2 regions of the Cecembia calidifontis genome follow, and region 1 is predicted to be linked to the other one. Evidence: riboswitches for the same ligand, from Rfam matches in the RefSeq annotation. Region 1 holds a riboswitch; the other holds the start of a gene.

Region 1 (4,488 bases):
CATCGCCATATTTTGCTTCTTTCAGGAGGTAATTGGTATAAAGCAGGCAGCTTGGGCTAGGTTCAATGGTATCAGGGATGCCCAGCGTTTTGAAATAGCCTTCATGCAAAGCCCTTTCAACCACAATAGCCCCTGCCGCAAATTGGGAAAAGTCCAGCACGTGCTCCATTTTATCCATCCGACCGGAAATGGTACTTAGGGCTTTGCCAAATTCACCCAAATAATAGGCATCTTGTGCCATGTAGAACTTGAACTTCTCTACTGGGAGTGTACCATTCAGCAATTCTTGGTTAAAGGGCATTTCCAGTATTTTATTATAAATTGGAGATATTTGCTCCCAGGCTTTTTCAGTCCATTTCATAGATGATCTGTTTTTGAGGGTTATAAAAATGATTCAGGGGGCCATTTCCTTGGCCGGTATTTACGTCTTTGCCTGATTCCAGGGCCCCGTTGACATAGTTCTTAGCCATTTCAACCGCTTTTGGAAGCGGGTTTCCTTTGGCCAATACTGCTGCTATCGCAGAAGAAAGGGTACAGCCGGTCCCGTGTAAATTCTTGGTTTTGATGTAGGTGCTTTCGTAAGATTGTTCAGGCATTTCTTTTTGGAAAAGAATGTCTTGAATAACCGGCGTGTTCAGGTGTCCTCCTTTTATCAGGACAGCTTGGCATTGCATGTTCAGGAGATCTTTTCCTGCTTGGTGCATTTTATTCACCGAATCCACCTCATACCCCGTCAGCATAGCAGCCTCATCCAAGTTGGGAGTGATCAAAGTTGCCAATGGGAAGAGCTTTTCTTTTAAAAGTGCTACGGTGCCTTCTGCAATTAAACGATCTCCGGAAGTGGCAACCATGACAGGATCAAAAACTATAGGGATTTGGGGAAAGTTTTTTAAAGTGCTGGTGAGAACTTCCACCACCTCAGGTTGATTGACCATGCCTATTTTTATGGCTTTGGGTGGGATGTCTTCCAGGACTGCCATTAATTGTGCTTCAATATGCCTGGGAGGGATGGGGAAAATGTCCCTGACGCCTTGGGTGTTCTGTGCGGTGGTGGCGGTTATGACTGTCATGCCATAGCAGCCAAGCGCAGCAAAAGTTTTGAGATCTGCTTGAATGCCAGCCCCTCCACCACTGTCTGAACCTGCAATGCTTAGGACTGGGATGTATTTTTTTACCATAATTGATGATTTGATCCTTCTTCAATTTTTTTTCTAAAGGCTTCAGCGGCATGGGCTGGGCTTGGGGCACTGCAAATCCCTGAGACCACGGCCAGACAATCAGCCCCATGGCTAATGATGCTGGCGGCATTCTCTATTTTCACCCTTCCTATGGCAACCAGAGGCTTATCGGTGGCCTTTCTTAAATGGGCCAATCCTTTCAATCCCCATTCACTTTTGGTGTCCATTTTGGTTGGAGTAGCATAGATGGGGCTCACCCCATAATACCAGGCCTCTTCACTAAATGGTTTTCGTAAATCTCCCATGTTTTCCAATGACAGTCCCAAGGTTTTACCAGATCCCAGGATCGTTTTGGCTTCCATGATGTTGGTGTCTTCCTGTCCCACATGAAGCCCTTCCGCATCTATGATTTTTGCCACTTCCACCGAGTCGTTGATGATTAAGGGGACATGGTACTTTTCACAAATGGCTTTTAGTTGCTCTGCTTTCCTTACGAAATCTTCCAAGGACAGGGATTTTTCCCGGATTTGGACTATGTCCACTCCTCCTTTGAGTGCTTCTTCTACCACCCAGAAAAAGTCCCTGCCAAGGCATAGCGCTTCATCTGTTACCAAATAGAGCTTATAAGGGAAAATTGTTGGCTTCATGGGTAGCTTACGATCATTCTTTCTTCAAACTCCTCGGATTTAAGATTATATAGGGCATCATAGAAATGAAGTTGTAAGGTTCCTGGACCGTTAGCTTTTTCGGCAGCAATATCACCAGCGACTCCCATAAGCGCCATGGCGGCAGTACTTGCCAGGAAGCGATCTTTTTCAATGGCTATCATGGCACCAGTCAAAGCAGAAGCTGTACAGCCCAATCCCGTAACTTTGGACATGATAGCATTGCCATTTTTCACTTTTGCTATCCGTTCCCTGTCAATGATATAGTCAACTTCTCCTGAAATCACTACTACCGCACCGGTTTGTTTGGATAGCTGCGTGCCTGCCTCCAATGCCTCATCAGAAGAATTGGTGCTGTCTACCCCTTTGCTTTTTATATTAACGCTTGCTAAAGACATGATTTCAGAAGCATTGCCCCTGATGACACTGGGTTGGAATTGCAGCAATTTGCTCAAAAGTTCATTTCTATAAGGAGTCGCACCAGCACCTACGGGATCAAGTAACCAAGGTTTTTGGATAGTATAGGCATGCGCTGCTGCTTGGAGCATACTTTCTGACCAATATTCATCGAGGGTGCCAATATTGACCACCAAAGCACCTACAATATTGACCATGTCTTTGACTTCAGGCTGGGCATGTGCCATGATGGGAGATGCACCTGCTGCCAATAGTGCATTGGCTGTGTTGTTCATCACCACATAGTTGGTAATACTTTGTACAAGCGGGGATTGGGTTTTTAAACGGGTTAATAATGCGCTGATCTGCTCCATATTTTTCTCTTTTCAGTTAAACAGTGGGTTGAAACTGTAGGAGCAGGAAAAAGTAGAGCAAGCAGGTTATGCCTCTCTTTGGAATTAACTTTTTCCTTCGCCGGTATGACCCGTATCAGGTTCGAAGGGTTTGATCTCAGCCTTGTCGGCACCCCTAAAGTTTCTATTTCTTAATTATACACGGAATAAAACAAAAATGGTTCATGTTTTCAAAAACATGAACCATTCATTTGGTCTTTTTCTAATTACAGTTTCACTTTCCCTTTGGCCACTTGCCTGGCCAAGATAAGTGCATTGTAGGCGTTGACGATTTTACCAGATTTTGAAATTTCCTGCAAAGTAAGTGGTTGGGAGGGGTTGCTTCTCAATATCACCTGTACAGGAACTTCCAAACCTGATTCCATGATGATTTTTTTCACTTGGGCAGCCGTCAATTTGGGATAATAAGTCCAGATGAGGGCAGCAACGCCCGCTACCGCAGGGGCAGCCATTGAGGTTCCACTTTGGAACTCGTACTCATTGCCTGGCATGGTGGAGTTAATCTGTGCCCCAGGGGCAAAGACATCCACATTTTTTGCGCCATAGTTGGAGAAAGGGGCAACCATGTACGGCCCATATTGACTGCCAAGGGCACCTACAGTAATCACATTGTTAACGAATTCCTGCCCGTTTTGAAACTTGTGGTCATTAGGGAAATTGGGGTTGTCAGGGTCATCCAGGTCTAAGCCATCATTTCCTGCAGCATGCACGAAAAGGACATCTTTGGAGGCGGCGTATTCGAGCGCCTCATAGACCCATTCAGCATTAGGAGAAAAGGCCTTTCCAAAACTGGCATTGATGATTCTGGCACCGTTGTCCACCGCATACCTGATGCCTAAAGCAATATCCTTGTCATACTCATCTCCATCCGGTACTGCTCTGATGCTCATGATGGAAACATTGTTGGCAACCCCTCTGATACCTATCCCGTTGTTTCTGTCGGCCCCAATGATTCCTGCCACATGGGTCCCGTGACTCTCATCTTTTACAAGGATATTTGGGTTGCCATTGCCATACTGGAAATCATTGAGGTCATAAGGGTTGTCACCAACCGGTTTTCTTCCATCAAATTCCATGTTCAGGTGGTAATTTGCTTTTGTCCCGTAGTATTTTTCAGCCTCATCCAAATCTTCCATGATAGCATCCAAACTTCCTGACATGGCCAGAATGCTGCTTAAAAATCCCAATACTTCCTGGGTTTCTTCGTTATCTGATTTTATTGTCCATAAATCTTCAGGCTCATATGCTGGCTTGCCCAACAATTGCTGTGCGGTAAAGTCAGCAAAGGAAATGGTGGTTTTGAGCTCTTGAATTTGGGCCAAGTTCATTAAACTTTCTTCAGCTTCTTCCTCGAATTTTTTTCCGGGCCTTTTCCCGAAGTTTTTCATCCCCAAGACCCAAGCTCAATATTCTGGTAAATTCAAGTCTTTCATGGTAGGAATTACCAAGGAAGTTATAGCCATGGATGTCATCGATGAATCCATTTCCGTCATTATCCTGGCCATTTCCTGCTATTTCCTTGGCATTGATCCAGAGCACAGAAGCAAGGTCTTCGTGTAACAGGTCAATTCCTGCATCCAGAACTGCAACCGTTACAGGGTTCCCTTTCTTTTTCCTGATAAGTTCCTTGTAGGCCCTATCAACACTCATACCTGGGATGGTATCTTTGAGCAGGTCAAGGTGTTGCCAGTTCAACATTTGGTATTCTCCGATTTCTCCATTTTTGGCTACAAAGGTATCGGGTCCTGAAAGGAGTTTTGTGGTGGATTTTATGCCAGTACATCCAATTGCCAGCATGGCAAGGGGAAGCATGGATACCCATAGGGTTTTGTTCAA
Region 2 (4,488 bases), 590 kb from region 1:
CTGGATCATTACGGATATAGTTTCAGTGCCATTGTACTTCTACAAGGGTTTGATGCTGACCTCTTTCCAGTTTTTGTTTTTCACAGTATTGGCCATCATTGGATTGATGGAGTGGATCAGGACAGCCAGAGTAAAACAGGAGGTATATGCGTAAAAAGGTGGTTGTTATAGGTCCTGAATCTACTGGGAAAAGTACTTTGAGCCAAGCTTTGGCAGCGCATTTTTCAGCCCCTTGGGTTCCTGAATATGCCAGAACTTACATTGAGAAACTGGACAGGCCCTATGATTATGACGACATGTTGGTAATCGCCAAAGGGCAATTGGAATGGGAAGATTTACATGCCCAAAAAGCAGATCAGCTTCTGATCTGTGATACAGACCTCCATGTGATCAAGGTATGGTCAGAGCACAGGTTCGGAAAGGTGCATGATTGGATATCTGAGCAGATTCAACTTAGGAAATACGATGTCTATTTATTGACAGACATTGATATTCCTTGGCAGGAAGATCCACAGCGGGAGCATCCGGAGCCCGAAATGAGACAGTATTTTTTTGAGTTGTACCGAAATCTTATCTCTCAAACAGGGGTTCCTTTTGAAATCATTTCAGGAACGGAGCCAGAAAGGATCCAAAAGTCCGTGAAAACTATCCGCAAACATCTGAAATTATAAATTGGTGGAGGAGTTTTGGTAAAAGATGTTAAATTGTCGCATTTTGACCGGGCAATTTTAAGACATGTTAAAATTCCTCATTTATTTCCATTACCTTTATATGAAGAATGTCGGACGATCACCCTGTTTGTTTTTCATTCCTTTTAAATTAATTATCACATTCAATTCAGTAAATGCGTCCGCCTAGATTTCAAGCCGCATCCTCCTTTCATGAAGACCTGAAAGGTAGAATCAAAAATTATTTCTCAGAAAAAAATCTTAAAACAACCGGAAATTCCTCCCTCTATTTCAAGGCCATCGTGATGGTTTTGGCCTTCATTGGGATTTATGTTCACTTGGTTTTCTTTACTCCTTTCTGGCCATTTGCCATCTTGGAATCCATCATCCTTGGGGCACTTACTGCAGGGATAGGTTTCAATGTCATGCATGATGGAGCGCATGGGAGTTTCAGCCGAAAAGGATGGGTCAATGAACTGGCCGGAATTTCCATCAATTTCTTGGGAGCCAATGTGTACATGTGGAAAACCAAACACAATGTGGCACACCATTCCTTCACCAATGTGGATGATCATGATGATGACCTCAATGCAGGTGCATTCCTGAGATTGGGCCCCAATCAGAAGCGGTACAAAATTCATCGCTTTCAGCATCGTTACTTCATTTTCATTTACTCCATTCTGTATTTCTATTGGGTGTTTTTCACGGATTATAAGAAGTATGTAACCAAAAAGGTGGCAGAAACACCAATCAAAAAAATGGACTTGAAGGAACATGTGTCTTTTTGGGGGTTCAAAGTAGAACATCTATTCTTGTTCATTGTACTTCCCGTTTATATGCTTGGGTTTATGCCCTGGCTGATCGGATTTCTTGTATATGGATTGGCCACCGGCATTATCATGAGTGTGGTATTCCAATTGGCCCATGTCCTGGAAGAGACCTCATTTCCTGTCCCTGATAAGGCGACCAATAAGTTGGAAGATGATTGGGCAGTCCATCAGTTGAAGACTACCGCAAACTTTGCCACTAAGAATAAGGTCTTATCCTGGCTTATCGGTGGTCTGAATTTCCAGATTGAACACCATCTGTTTCCCAATATTTCGCATATCCATTATCCGGCGATTTCCCAGATCATCAAGGAGACTTGTAGGGAATATGGGATTCCATATATCGAACATCCAAAAATGAGAGTGGCCCTTGCCTCCCATGTCAACCACTTGAAGCATTTGGGAAGGGAATAGGATTACTGTTCATCTGATAAAAAACTCCATTTGAAAAGAATAGGGCAATTCAGCGTAGCTGTCTTGCTTTTTTTTAACCTAAGGTTGTTGTACCCGGGGCCATTACCCAAAAGGGATTATATCCATTTCTGGGTTTTTCAATGACCCTTGGCTTAATCAAATTCCGAAATCCCCCTTTCGACTTTTAAAATCCCTTTAATTTTCCTATCCTGCCTTCAGCCCTTGCTTTTTACAAATGCTCTATCTACCTTCGCACTCAGATCATGAGGGGTGCCTTAATACAACGGGCTGAGATCATACCCACAATACCTGATCCGGGTAGTGCCGGCGAAGGGAAATGAGTAAACCGATTACCAATATATTTTGACTCAGAGTCACCAAAGACAAGGCTTTGGTTCGTGCATGCAATCCAAAAATATCTTGGTTTCGGAAATGGGTAAACAAAAAACAGAGAATCGCCCCTAGGTTTTCTGATGTTTAACCAAAAAACCGCAAAGCGGTGAAATGTCAAGCATTTATGAAAAAATCACTGTTTTTATTGGCCTTTTGGCTGATGGTATGGGCTACCTATGCCCAATCTAATTTGAGAGGTGTGGTGAAGAGTGCCACAGGTGAAGAATTGGTCGGTGCCAATGTGATCTTGGTGGGAACAGGCAGAGGGTCCACCTCTGATCTTTCCGGTAATTTCCAGATCAGGAACATTCCTTCAGGTACTTATACCCTGAGGGTAAGTTACCTGGGTTATGAAAGTCAGGTGAAGGAAGTGTCTGTTCCAACAGACCTGGTTTTAGAGATTTTCCTAACTCCTAGTGCATTACTGACAGAGGAATTTATCGTCTATGCCACGAGGGCTACAGATCTCACACCTACCACCTTTTCCAAAGTGAGCAAACGGGATATTTCAAGACTTAATCTTGGTCAGGACATCCCCATACTCCTGAATTTCACCCCTTCTGTGGTCTCGTTCTCAGATGCCGGTGCTGGGGTAGGATATACGGGTTTAAGGATCCGGGGATCAGATCAGACCAGGATCAACGTGACTGTCAACGGTATTCCTCTTAATGATGCAGAGTCCCATGGTGTTTTTTGGGTCAATATGCCGGATTTTGCCTCTTCTGTGGACAATATCCAGATCCAAAGAGGTGTGGGGACTTCCACTAATGGTGCAGCTACTTTCGGGGCAAGTTTAAATATCCAGACAGACACCAGACAAGATGAAGCCTATGCGGAAATTGATAATTCCTTCGGTTCATTCAATACCAGAAGGCATATGGTGAAAGTAGGTACCGGACTGATTAATAATCGCTGGGCATTTGATGGAAGGCTGTCGCGAATTGCCTCGGATGGTTATATCGACCGGGCTTCTTCTGACCTAAGGTCTTATTTCCTTTCCGGAGGGTATTATGGGGAAAAGCATGTGGTAAAACTGAATGTTTTTGCCGGGGCAGAAGTCACTTATCAAGCCTGGGAAGGGGTTCCCGAAAACCTCTTGGCCACCAACAGGACTTTCAATCCATATACCTACGACAATCAGGTCGATGATTACAAGCAGGATCACTATCAGTTGATCTATACAGGAACTTTTGGTAAAAACTGGAAAGCCAATGCAGCCTTACACTATACCTATGGAAGGGGATTTTTTGAGCAATTCAGGCCAAATGACAGGCTGAACAGATACGGCCTTCCTCCGGTAGTGGTAGGAGAAACTTCCATTTCCCGCATGGATATCATCCGCAGAAGGTGGTTGGACAATGATTTCTATGGAGGGGTATTTTCCATGAATTATATTTCTGATGATGGCAGATTGGATGCAGTATTAGGGGGAGGAATCAACCGATATGACGGTGACCATTTTGGGGAGATCATTTGGATGCAGTTTGCCGGAAATACCAATATCAGGGACAGGTACTATGATAATGTGGCAGTCAAAGATGATGCTAACATTTACGCAAAGGCTACCTACCAATTGACGGATAGGCTGTTTGCATATGGCGACCTTCAGGGCAGATGGATCGATTACCGTTTTGATGGGATCAACAATGACCTGAGAGATGTGACAGGTCAGGTGAAATTTGCCTTTTTCAATCCAAAATTCGGATTTACTTATCAAGTTGCTGAAGGAAAGCAGTGGTATGCCTCTTATGCGGTGGCCAATAGAGAGCCTGTAAGAAGGGATTTTACCGATTCTCCTATTATCGAGCGGGCCCCCAAGCATGAAAACCTGCAGAATATTGAAGCAGGATTTAAAAGGCAATCGGCCAATTTCTCCTATAATGCCAACATTTACTACATGAAGTACAGAGATCAGTTGGTGTTGACAGGTCAACTGAATGACGTGGGAGCTTATGTTAGGGACAATGTAGATGACTCTTACCGCTTGGGTATTGAGTTGGATGGTGCTTATAGATTGACTGAGAAATTTACCATCGGGGGTAATCTTGCACTCAGCCGCAATAAGATTGCTGAATTTTTGGAATACCTGGATGATTATTCCACCGCTGAGTTTAGACAGGAAGTGATCGTACACCAAAATACCGATATCGCTTTCTCACCCAATGTGGTGGGTGCCGCCATTTTGG

Evidence for each region. A riboswitch is a leader RNA that binds a small molecule or an ion and turns the genes downstream of it on or off. The one in region 1 is predicted to bind thiamine pyrophosphate.
Region 2: linked by a shared signal. The riboswitch ahead of BC751_RS06165 (TonB-dependent receptor) and the one ahead of thiM (hydroxyethylthiazole kinase) in region 1 are both predicted to bind thiamine pyrophosphate.

Annotation. Positions count from the first base shown of each region.
Region 1 covers NZ_SGXG01000001.1:2,011,868-2,016,355, forward strand. Annotated here, with positions in the region: gene tenA (thiaminase II) at 1-361, opposite strand, end outside; gene thiD (bifunctional hydroxymethylpyrimidine kinase/phosphomethylpyrimidine kinase) at 348-1,178, opposite strand; gene thiE (thiamine phosphate synthase) at 1,172-1,825, opposite strand; gene thiM (hydroxyethylthiazole kinase) at 1,822-2,613, opposite strand; TPP riboswitch at 2,689-2,779, opposite strand; gene BC751_RS08835 (S8 family serine peptidase) at 2,859-3,980, opposite strand; gene BC751_RS22045 (hypothetical protein) at 3,991-4,488, opposite strand, start outside.
Region 2 covers NZ_SGXG01000001.1:1,421,131-1,425,618, forward strand. Annotated here, with positions in the region: gene pnuC (nicotinamide riboside transporter PnuC) at 1-154, shown strand, start outside; gene BC751_RS06155 (AAA family ATPase) at 147-671, shown strand; gene BC751_RS06160 (fatty acid desaturase family protein) at 845-1,909, shown strand; TPP riboswitch at 2,166-2,262, shown strand; gene BC751_RS06165 (TonB-dependent receptor) at 2,427-4,488, shown strand, end outside.